2 regions of the Microbacterium faecale genome follow, and region 2 is predicted to be linked to the other one. Evidence: predicted binding sites of a transcription regulator. Region 2 holds the regulator's gene; the other holds the start of a gene.
What was found. The regulator HspR, encoded in region 2, represses chaperone genes until heat shock. The targets are predictions, from matches to a motif close to AAGTTGAGTCNNNNNGACTCAACTT.
Positions count from the first base shown of each region.

Region 1: IEW87_RS07650 (ATP-dependent Clp protease ATP-binding subunit) is a predicted target of HspR. The motif match lies at 2,462-2,486, and genes of this name have one in related genera.

Region 1 is NZ_BMHO01000001.1:1,608,922-1,613,336, reverse strand. Features, by position in the region: gene IEW87_RS07650 (ATP-dependent Clp protease ATP-binding subunit) at 1-2,444, opposite strand, end outside; gene IEW87_RS07645 (histidine kinase) at 2,592-2,975, opposite strand; gene IEW87_RS07640 (WhiB family transcriptional regulator) at 3,147-3,395, shown strand; gene IEW87_RS07635 (sensor histidine kinase) at 3,408-4,415, opposite strand, start outside.
Region 2 is NZ_BMHO01000001.1:159,432-163,846, forward strand. Features, by position in the region: gene IEW87_RS00700 (ThuA domain-containing protein) at 1-626, opposite strand, end outside; gene IEW87_RS00705 (LacI family DNA-binding transcriptional regulator) at 740-1,768, shown strand; gene IEW87_RS00710 (heat shock protein transcriptional repressor HspR) at 1,885-2,313, opposite strand; gene IEW87_RS00715 (DnaJ C-terminal domain-containing protein) at 2,336-3,271, opposite strand; gene IEW87_RS00720 (nucleotide exchange factor GrpE) at 3,290-3,892, opposite strand; gene dnaK (molecular chaperone DnaK) at 3,892-4,415, opposite strand, start outside.

The DNA of each region.
Region 1 (4,415 bases), 1.4 Mb from region 2:
ACGACGGATCCGCCTTCGTCGAGCGCCCCCGACACGAACAGGTCGGCGATCCGATCGTCGATCTCCCGCTGGATCACGCGACGCAGCGGACGCGCCCCGTACTCGGGCTGATATCCCTCCGCGGCGAGCCATTCGAGCGCTGCATCGGTGACCGAGATCGCCACGGACTGCGCATCGAGACGACGCCGCGTGGCGCCGAGCACGAGCTCCACGATCTCGCGGAGCTGGTCGCGCTCGAGCTTCCGGAACAGCACGATCTCGTCGATCCGGTTGAGGAACTCCGGCCGCATGTTTTCCCGCAGGCGTCCCATCACGCGGTCACGCAGGTCCTTCTCGTCGAACTCGCGCCCCGAAGCCGAGAAGCCGATCGCTCCCGAACGCGATGCGAGGAACTCGCTGCCGAGGTTCGAGGTCATGATGATCACCGTGTGGCGGAAGTCGACAGTGCGCCCCTGCCCATCGGTCAGGCGGCCGTCGTCGAGCACCTGCAGCAGCAGGTTGAACACGTCCGGGTGTGCCTTCTCGATCTCGTCGAACAGCACGACCGAATACGGGTTGCGCCGCACACGCTCCGTGAGCTGCCCGGCCTCGTCGTAGCCGACGTATCCGGGAGGGGCCCCGACGAGCCGGCTGACGGTGTGCCGCTCGCCGTACTCGCTCATGTCGAAGCGGACCACCTGGTTCTCGTCGTCGAACAGGCTCGACGCGAGGGCCTTGGCGAGCTCGGTCTTGCCCACGCCGGTCGGCCCCAGGAAGAGGAAGGATCCGACCGGACGGCGCGCGTCCGCCATGCCCGTCCGGCTGCGCCGCACGGCCTTCGACACCGCCGCGACCGCGTCTTCCTGGCCGATGACGCGCGCGTGGAGCTCCTGCTCGAGCAGGGCGAGACGTTCGCGCTCGCCCGAGGTCATGCGGTTCGCGGGGATGCCCGTCGCGCGGCTCACGACGGCCGCGATCTGCTCCTCGTCGACCACGGCGGCGCTGTCGGCGGCCCCGCGGTCGATCCGTTCGGTCACGCGGACGATCTCATCGCGGATCCGCGACGCCTCCTCGTAGTCCTCGGCGGCGACGGCCTCGGTCTTCTCGCGCTCGAGTTCGGCGCGCTGCGCGTCGAGGTCTTCTCGCGAGGTCCTCTCCCCGAGCCGCAGGCGCAGCCGGGCGCCGGCCTGGTCGATCAGGTCGATCGCCTTGTCGGGCAGTACGCGGTCTGACAGGTACCGGTCGCTGAGCGTGACGGCGGCTTCGAGCGCATCCTCGGTGTACGTCACGGCATGGTGCGTCTCGTACGCCTCGCGCAGGCCGTGCAGGATCTGCACGGCGTCGGCGACGCTCGGCTCGCCGACGCGCACGGGCTGGAAACGGCGGGCGAGCGCCGCATCCTTCTCGATCCGGCGGAACTCGTCGAGCGTCGTCGCGCCCACGAGGTGCAGCTCGCCACGGGCGAGGCGCGGCTTGAGGATGTTCCCCGCGTCCATGGCGCCGCTCTCGCCGCTTCCGCCCGCACCGACGATCGTGTGCAGCTCGTCGATGAACAGGATGATCTCGTCCTTCTGCGCCGCCACCTCCTCGAGCGTCTTCGTCAGGCGCTCCTCGAAGTCGCCTCGGTAGCGGGCGCCCGAGAGCATGCCGGCCATATCGACGCTCACGACGCGCTTGCCGGAGAGCTGTTGCGGAATGGATCCGGCGACGATCGCGCGGGCGAGGCCCTCCGCGATCGCGGTCTTGCCGACGCCCGCCTCGCCGACGAGAACCGGGTTGTTCTTCGTTCGGCGCGAGAGGATCTCGACGGTCTGCTCGATCTCATCGGCGCGGCCGATCACGGGATCGAGTTCGCCAGCCTCAGCGAGCGCCGTCAGATCGGTGCCGTACGTCTCCAGCATCGTCGCGCTCGTCTCCGCTTCCTGCTGCGGCCCCTGTGCGCTGACGTCGTGGCGCTCGCGTGCGGCGCCCAGCAGGGCATCCGGCGTGACACCGTGCGCCGCCAGGATCCGGCCCGCGGGGGTCTCCTGCGACAGCACGATCGAGAAGAACAGGTGTTCCGGATCGACGTAGGTGGCACCGGACGAGCGGGCGACCTGCACGGCCTGGTACAGCACACGTCGGCATGCGGCCGTCATCTCGGCGGCGGGGACGTCGACGGCAGTGGCCGGCTGGGGCAGCGCGGCCTCGGCGGCCTGCGCGATCTGCTCGGCGTCCGCCCCGGCGGCGCGGAGCGCTGCGGCGACGGATTCGTCATCCGGCAGAACGCGCAGGAGGTGCAGTGCGTCGACTTCGCGCTGCCCGCGCTCGAGCGCGAACGCGCCCGCACGCTGGATGATCTCGTGCGATCGGGCGCTCAACAGCTCACGGAGATCGACCGAACGCGCCTGACGCGCACGCTGACCCTGGAGGTAGCGCGCGAGGAACTCGTCGAATGATCCGCCGGGAAAATCCATCTCGGGCATGTATCCACTCCTCGTGAAACGTGATGCGATACGACTCAACTTTGCAATCTTGAGTCGCGTCTTGTCAAGTTCAACGCTTTGCGATGAAGAGTATTCCCGCCAATGACAAAGCGCCCGGTACCCCGGGCGCTCAGACCGACGCGGCGATCAGTCGCGCGGTGCCTCGTCGGCGCGACGCGCCGATCCGATCAGCGCCGCGAAGGTGGCGATCGCCGGCAGCGCGAGCGCGGCGGCGATCCCCCAGTGTGCGTCGGCGCCCTGCACAGCACCCACGGCGACGGCGAAGATCAGCACCTGTGCCACGATCCCGCCCGAACGCCCCCAGGCGCGACCCGTGTGGACCGCGAAGGCGAATGCCGCGAGCGCGCTCGTCGCGAGGAGAGACATCACGAGGAGTGCGAGCGATGTCGCGAGGGAGGAGAGATCCCCGCGCACCAAGGAGATGACCTCCCACACGGTGAGGGCGGCGAGCCCGATCGCCTCGACTGCGAGCAGCGAAACGGCGGCGCGCTGCATGAAAATCCTGGACATTTGCCAAAACCCTTGATCGTGGGCAACACCTGTACGACAATTGTTCACGGTGTGTTTCCCACAGTGTGGTGGGGTGCGGGGCCACGGGCCCGTCACACATCCAGCGTAGTCGATCACCCGACCACCGCTGAACCACTATTACCCCACCACCCACTCAAGGAGCACCTCAGCATGGACTGGCGTGACAAGGCGGCCTGCCTTACGGTCGACCCGGAACTCTTCTTCCCCGTCGGCAACACGGGACCCGCGGTCGATCAGATCGAGAAGGCGAAGTCGGTGTGTGCGCGCTGCACGGTCACCGAGGTCTGCCTGCAGTACGCGCTCGAGACGAGCCAAGACTCCGGCGTCTGGGGTGGCCTCAGCGAAGACGAGCGCCGCGCCCTGAAGCGCCGCGCCGCACGCGCCCGCCGCGCCGGCTGACGCCGCCTTCCGTCAGAGCACGCCCTCGCCTTCGGCGGGGCGCGTGCTCTCGGCGCTCTTCGTCCAGCGCAGGGGGATATCGATCGCGACCTCGGTGCCGCCTTCGAAGTCACTGTCCGACCCGCGAATGGTCCGCCACTCGATCGTCCCGCTCAGCTCGCCCTGCACGAGGGTACGGACGATCTGCGTCCCGAGACCGTGACCGACGCGCCCCTCGGGGAGGCCTGCTCCGGTGTCGCGAACGCGGACGCGAAGCTCGTCCTCATCGCGATCGGCGGTGATTTCGACGTGCCCCTCGCGCCCGGCAAGGCCATGCTCGACGGAGTTCGTGACGACCTCCGTCAGCGCAAGCGCGAGCGGGTTCGCGTACTCGCTCGACAGCGTGCCGAAGGAACCCATCTTCCGCGTATGCGCGACCGTGTTCTGCGCCGCCGCGACCTCCGCAACGAGGCGCAGCACGCGACTGAACACCTCGTCGAAGTCGACCTTCTGGCTGAGGCCCTCGGAGAGCGTGTCGTGCACGACCGCAATTGCCGAGACGCGCTGCATCGCCTGTAGGAGGGATTCCTTCGCCTCGTCGCTCGCCGTGCGACGCGCCTGGATCCGCAGGAGCGACGCGACCGTCTGCAAGTTGTTCTTCACGCGGTGATGGATCTCGCGGATCGTCGCGTCCTTGGTGAGGATCTCCTGCTCCTGGTTACGCAGCTCGCTGACGTCGCGGCAGAGCACGATGGCGCCGATGCGCTCGCCGCGATCGCGCAGCGGGATAATCCGCAGCGCGACGGTCACGCCGCGCGCCTGGATGTCGCTGCGCCACGGCGTGCGCCCGGTCAGCAGAACCGGAAGCGAGGCCTCATCGGCCGATGCGTCACGCGCCGGCGGCATGATCTGGCGCGCGACGTCAGAGAGCGTCTCCCCTTCCAGCTCGTCGACGAAGCCGATGCGGTTGAAGGCGCTGAGCCCGTTCGGACTCGCGAAGGTGACGACGCCATCGACGTCGAGGCGGATCATCCCGTCGGC
Region 2 (4,415 bases):
TGGTCGCCGGGGCTGAAGTAGAAGATCCGGCCGTACCCGCGCCGGTAGGTCATCCCGCTGCGGAAGACCTCGCCGCCGGAGAAGGTCGACAGGAAGACCAGCTCGTCGGGTGCGGGCACGTCGAAGAACTCGCCGTACATCTCCTGCGCCGGGATGATGAACGGGTGCGGGATACCGCGCGCGATCGGGTGGGTCGGATCCACGGTCCAGACAATCTCGCGATCGTCCTTCGAGCGCCAGCGCAGCGTGCAGGTCGTGCCCATCAGCCGGCCGAAGATCTTCGACCAGTGCCCGGAGTGGAGCACGAGGAGGCCCATCCCCGCGAGTACGTGGCGCTGGATCCGATCGACCACGTCATCGGCGACCTGGTCGTGTGCGGCGTGGCCCCACCAGACGAGGACATCCGTGTCGCGCAGCACCTCCTCAGTGAGCCCGTGCTCGGGATCCTGGAGCGTGGCGGTGCGCACGACGGCGCGCTGGCCGAGGTTCTCTTCGATGCCCTCCTTGATGGCGCCGTGCATTCCGTGCGGGTAGATGTCGCGCACCTCCTGCTGCTCCTGCTCGTGCACGTTCTCGCCCCAGACGACGACGCGCATGGGCTGTCCCGATGCGATGGCGGATGACATGGATCTCCCTCGACAGATGGTTAAGCGCTTAAACTTCTCGCACCGATGGTACGCCACGTTCGGGGTCTCAACCAGGCTCCGGCAGAATGTGCGGAGATGGAGGAACCTGACGCATGGTGACGATGAAGGACGTCGCGGACCGCGCGGAGGTCTCGATCGCCACCGTGTCTTTCGTGGTGAACGGAACCAAGCGCGTCACCGAAGCGACCCGCGAGCGCGTCGAGGCGGCGATGCGCGAGCTCGGCTTCGCGCGCAATCCGATCGGCGCCGCGCTCGCCCGCGGTCGGACGCGCATCCTCGCCATGCTCTTCCCCGCCCTGGAGCGACCGCTCTCGCTCACGGCATCCGCGTTCTTCACGAGCGCGTCGCGGCGCGCGAGACATCGCGGATACGACCTCGTGATGTGGCCGATCGGCAACGACGCCGAGCAGATCGCGGTCCTCGCGCGCAGCGGTCTCGTGGACGGCGTGCTGCTCATGGAGGTCCAGCTCGAGGATCCGCGCGTCGCCGCGCTGGTCGAGCACAAGGTCGAGTTCGCGATGATCGGACGCACCGCGGATCCGTCCGCGCTGCCCTACGTCGACATCGACATGTCGAGCTCGGTCGAGGCCGCGTACGCGCAGCTCATCGCCGAGGGCCACGAGGACATCGCGTTCCTCGCCAGCGCGAGCCCCGCATACGACCACGCCCTCGTGTGGCGCGCGATGCGCGCGTACCGAGAGGTCACCGAGCGCCACGGGCACCCGACGACGCTCATCGCGTGCGACGAGATGCCGGGCGACGGGCGGCGAATCGGCGAGCGCTTCGCCGCCGACTATCCAGACACGACCGCCGTCATCATCCTGAACGAGCACGCCGCGCCGGGCCTCGTCGCGGGGCTGACGCACGCCGGTCTCGACGTCCCGGCTGATGTGAGTCTCGTCTCGCTGGGTTCGTCGGCGTACATGGCCGAGATGACGGAGCCGCAGCTGACGTACATGCGCACCCCGGGCACCGAGCTCGGCGAGCTCGGACTCGACGCGCTCGTCGATCGGCTCGAGGACACGCAGGGGCCGCTTCCGCAGGTCCTGCTGCCGTGCGAACTCGTCCCCGGGGGTACGGTGGCGGCGGCCGGTCCCCGGCGCACACCGCGGCGCGCCTAACTCCGCAAGTCTCCGACAAGTCCGTTGCGATTCTCGCCTGACTTGTCGGAGACTTGCGGACTCGTCGGAGACTTGTGGACTTCAGAGCGCCGGCGGGGTGGGGAGGCTTCGGCTCGTCAGCGCCGCGGGCTGTAGAGGACGATGTCCGTCTGACGTCGCACGCGCGTCGTCCCGGTCAGCGTGACGACGCCGCCCGCGGCGTTGGTCGCGAACACACGCGCTCCCGGACGCGTCTCGCGCTCCGCGCGCAGCTCGTTGGTGAGCGCGCGGATGTCGTGGCGCAGCTCCTGCACCTCGTTCTCGAGGTCGAGCATGCGCTGAATGACAGCGAGGGGCACTCCCTCTGCGGAGAGGGCCGCAACCTCGCGCAGCTGGGCGATGTCGCGCGCGGAGTATCGTCGCGACCCGCCGCGCGTGCGGCCGGGGATGACGAGCCCCGTGCGATCGTACTGGCGAAGCGTCTGCGGGTGGAGGCCGGAGAGCTCGCTCGCCGCGGCGATGGGGAAGATCGGATCCGTCTCCGTCACGCCCTCGGGCAGCTGCATCTCACGCCTCCTCGCCACTCAGTCAAACACGGAACAGTTCCGTGCGGGGATTCTCGGAAGGCTCGACGGCACGGTACGCCTCGAGCGCCTCACGCTGTGCGTCGGTGAGGTTGTCGGGCACCGCCACCTGCACCTCCGCAAGGAGGTCTCCGGTGCCCTTGGACGTCGCGATGCCGCGACCCTTCACGCGCAGGATCCGGCCCGACGGTGTGCCGGGCGCGACGCGCAGCTTCACCGGCGTGCCCTCGAGCGTCGGCACCTCGATCGTCGCGCCGAACGTCGCCTCCGTGAACGTGACCGGCACCGTCAGGCGCAGGTTGCGGCCGTCGCGCGAGAAGACCCGATCCGGGCGCACGGTGACCTCGACGACGATGTCGCCGTTGCTGCCGCCGTTCGGAGAGGGGCGGCCGCGGCCGCGCAGCCGGATCTTCTGGCCGTCCGCGACGCCCGCCGGCACCTTCACCTTGAACGGCTTGCCGTCTTCGCCGCGCAGCGAGATCGTCTCGCCCTTCGCCGCCGTGAGGAAGTCGATCGTCGTGCGCGCGCGCACGTCGCTCCCCTTCTGCGGGCCGCCGAAGCCAGCGCGACGGGAGCCCGTCGACTGACTGAACATCGAGAAGATGTCGTCGAAGTCCGGGGATCCGCCGCCGCCTCGCGAGAAGCGACTGAAGACGTCCTCGAAACCGCCAGCGCCAGCGCCGCCCGCGGTGAAGCGCGCACCGGATCCCATGGCGCGAAGCTCGTCGTACTCCTTGCGCTGCTCGGGATCCGACAGCACCGAGTACGCCTCGCTGATCTCCTTGAACTTCGTCTCGGCTGCCGTATCCCCCGGATTCGAGTCCGGGTGATACGAGCGGGCGAGTTTGCGATAGGCCTTCTTCAGCTCGGCGTCTTCCGCGTCCTTGGAGACGCCGAGCACCTTGTAGAAATCCTTGTCGAACCAGTCCTGACTGGCCATCTCACGCCCTCTTCTGCATCAGTCGGCCGGAACCGCGACGACCACCTTGGCGGGGCGCAGTTCGACGTCGCCGAGGCGGTAACCGACCTCGACGACTTCGAGGATCGTCGCCTTCTCGGTCCCAGGCGTCGGGGCCTGGAAGACGGCCTCGTGCTGCTGCGGGTCGAACTCCTCGCCGACCTCGCCGTATGCGACGAGCCCCGAGTCGACGGCGACGCCGCGCATCTTGTCGGCGACGAGCGCGAAGGCGGATCCGGCTTCGAGGTCGCCGTGCTGCTCGGCGCGCGCAAGGTCGTCGAGTACGGGGAGCATGCGCTTGGCCACCTCGCCCCTGGCACGGTCGGCCTCGAGCTGACGCTGATCCTCGGTGCGCCGACGGTAGTTCGCGTACTCGGCCTGGATGCGCTTGAGGTCGTGCAGCAGCTGCGTCTCGTAGTCGCTCTTCTCCTGCTCGACCGCGTCATCGGTCTGCTCGGCGTCGAGGATCTCGTCGACCGTCAGCTCGTCGCCATCCTCTCCAGCGGAGGCGCCATCGGCGGGGGCAGCTTCTGCCCCCGCCTCGGCGTCCCGCTGGACCTGGTCTTCGCCCTCACCGGGCTCGATCGGGTCCGTGTCCGTCATTACTTCTTCTCGTCCTCGTCGTCTTCATCCACGACCTCCGCGTCCACGACGTCCTCGTCATCCGACGTGGACTCGTCCGAGGAGCCATCCTGCGGCTCCTCCTGCTGCGCCTGCGCGTAGATCGCCTCACCCAGCTTGGTCTGCGACTCGTTCAGCTTGTCGACGGCCGACTTGATCGCCTCGTCGTCATCGCCCGCGAGCGCGGACTTCAGCGCGTCGACGTCGGCCTTCACGCTCTCCTTAACGTCGACCGGGAGCTTCTCGTCGTTCTCCTCGAGGAGCTTCTCGACGGAGTACGCGAGCGTCTCGGCCTGGTTGCGCGTGTCGGCCGCCTCGCGGCGCTTCTTGTCCTCTTCCGCGTGCTCCTCGGCGTCGCGCACCATGCGGTCGATGTCGTCCTTGTCGAGCGAGGATCCGCCCGTGATCGTCATCGACTGCTCCTTGCCCGTGCCCTTGTCCTTGGCGGACACGTGCACGATGCCGTTGGCGTCAATGTCGAACGTGACCTCGACCTGAGGCATGC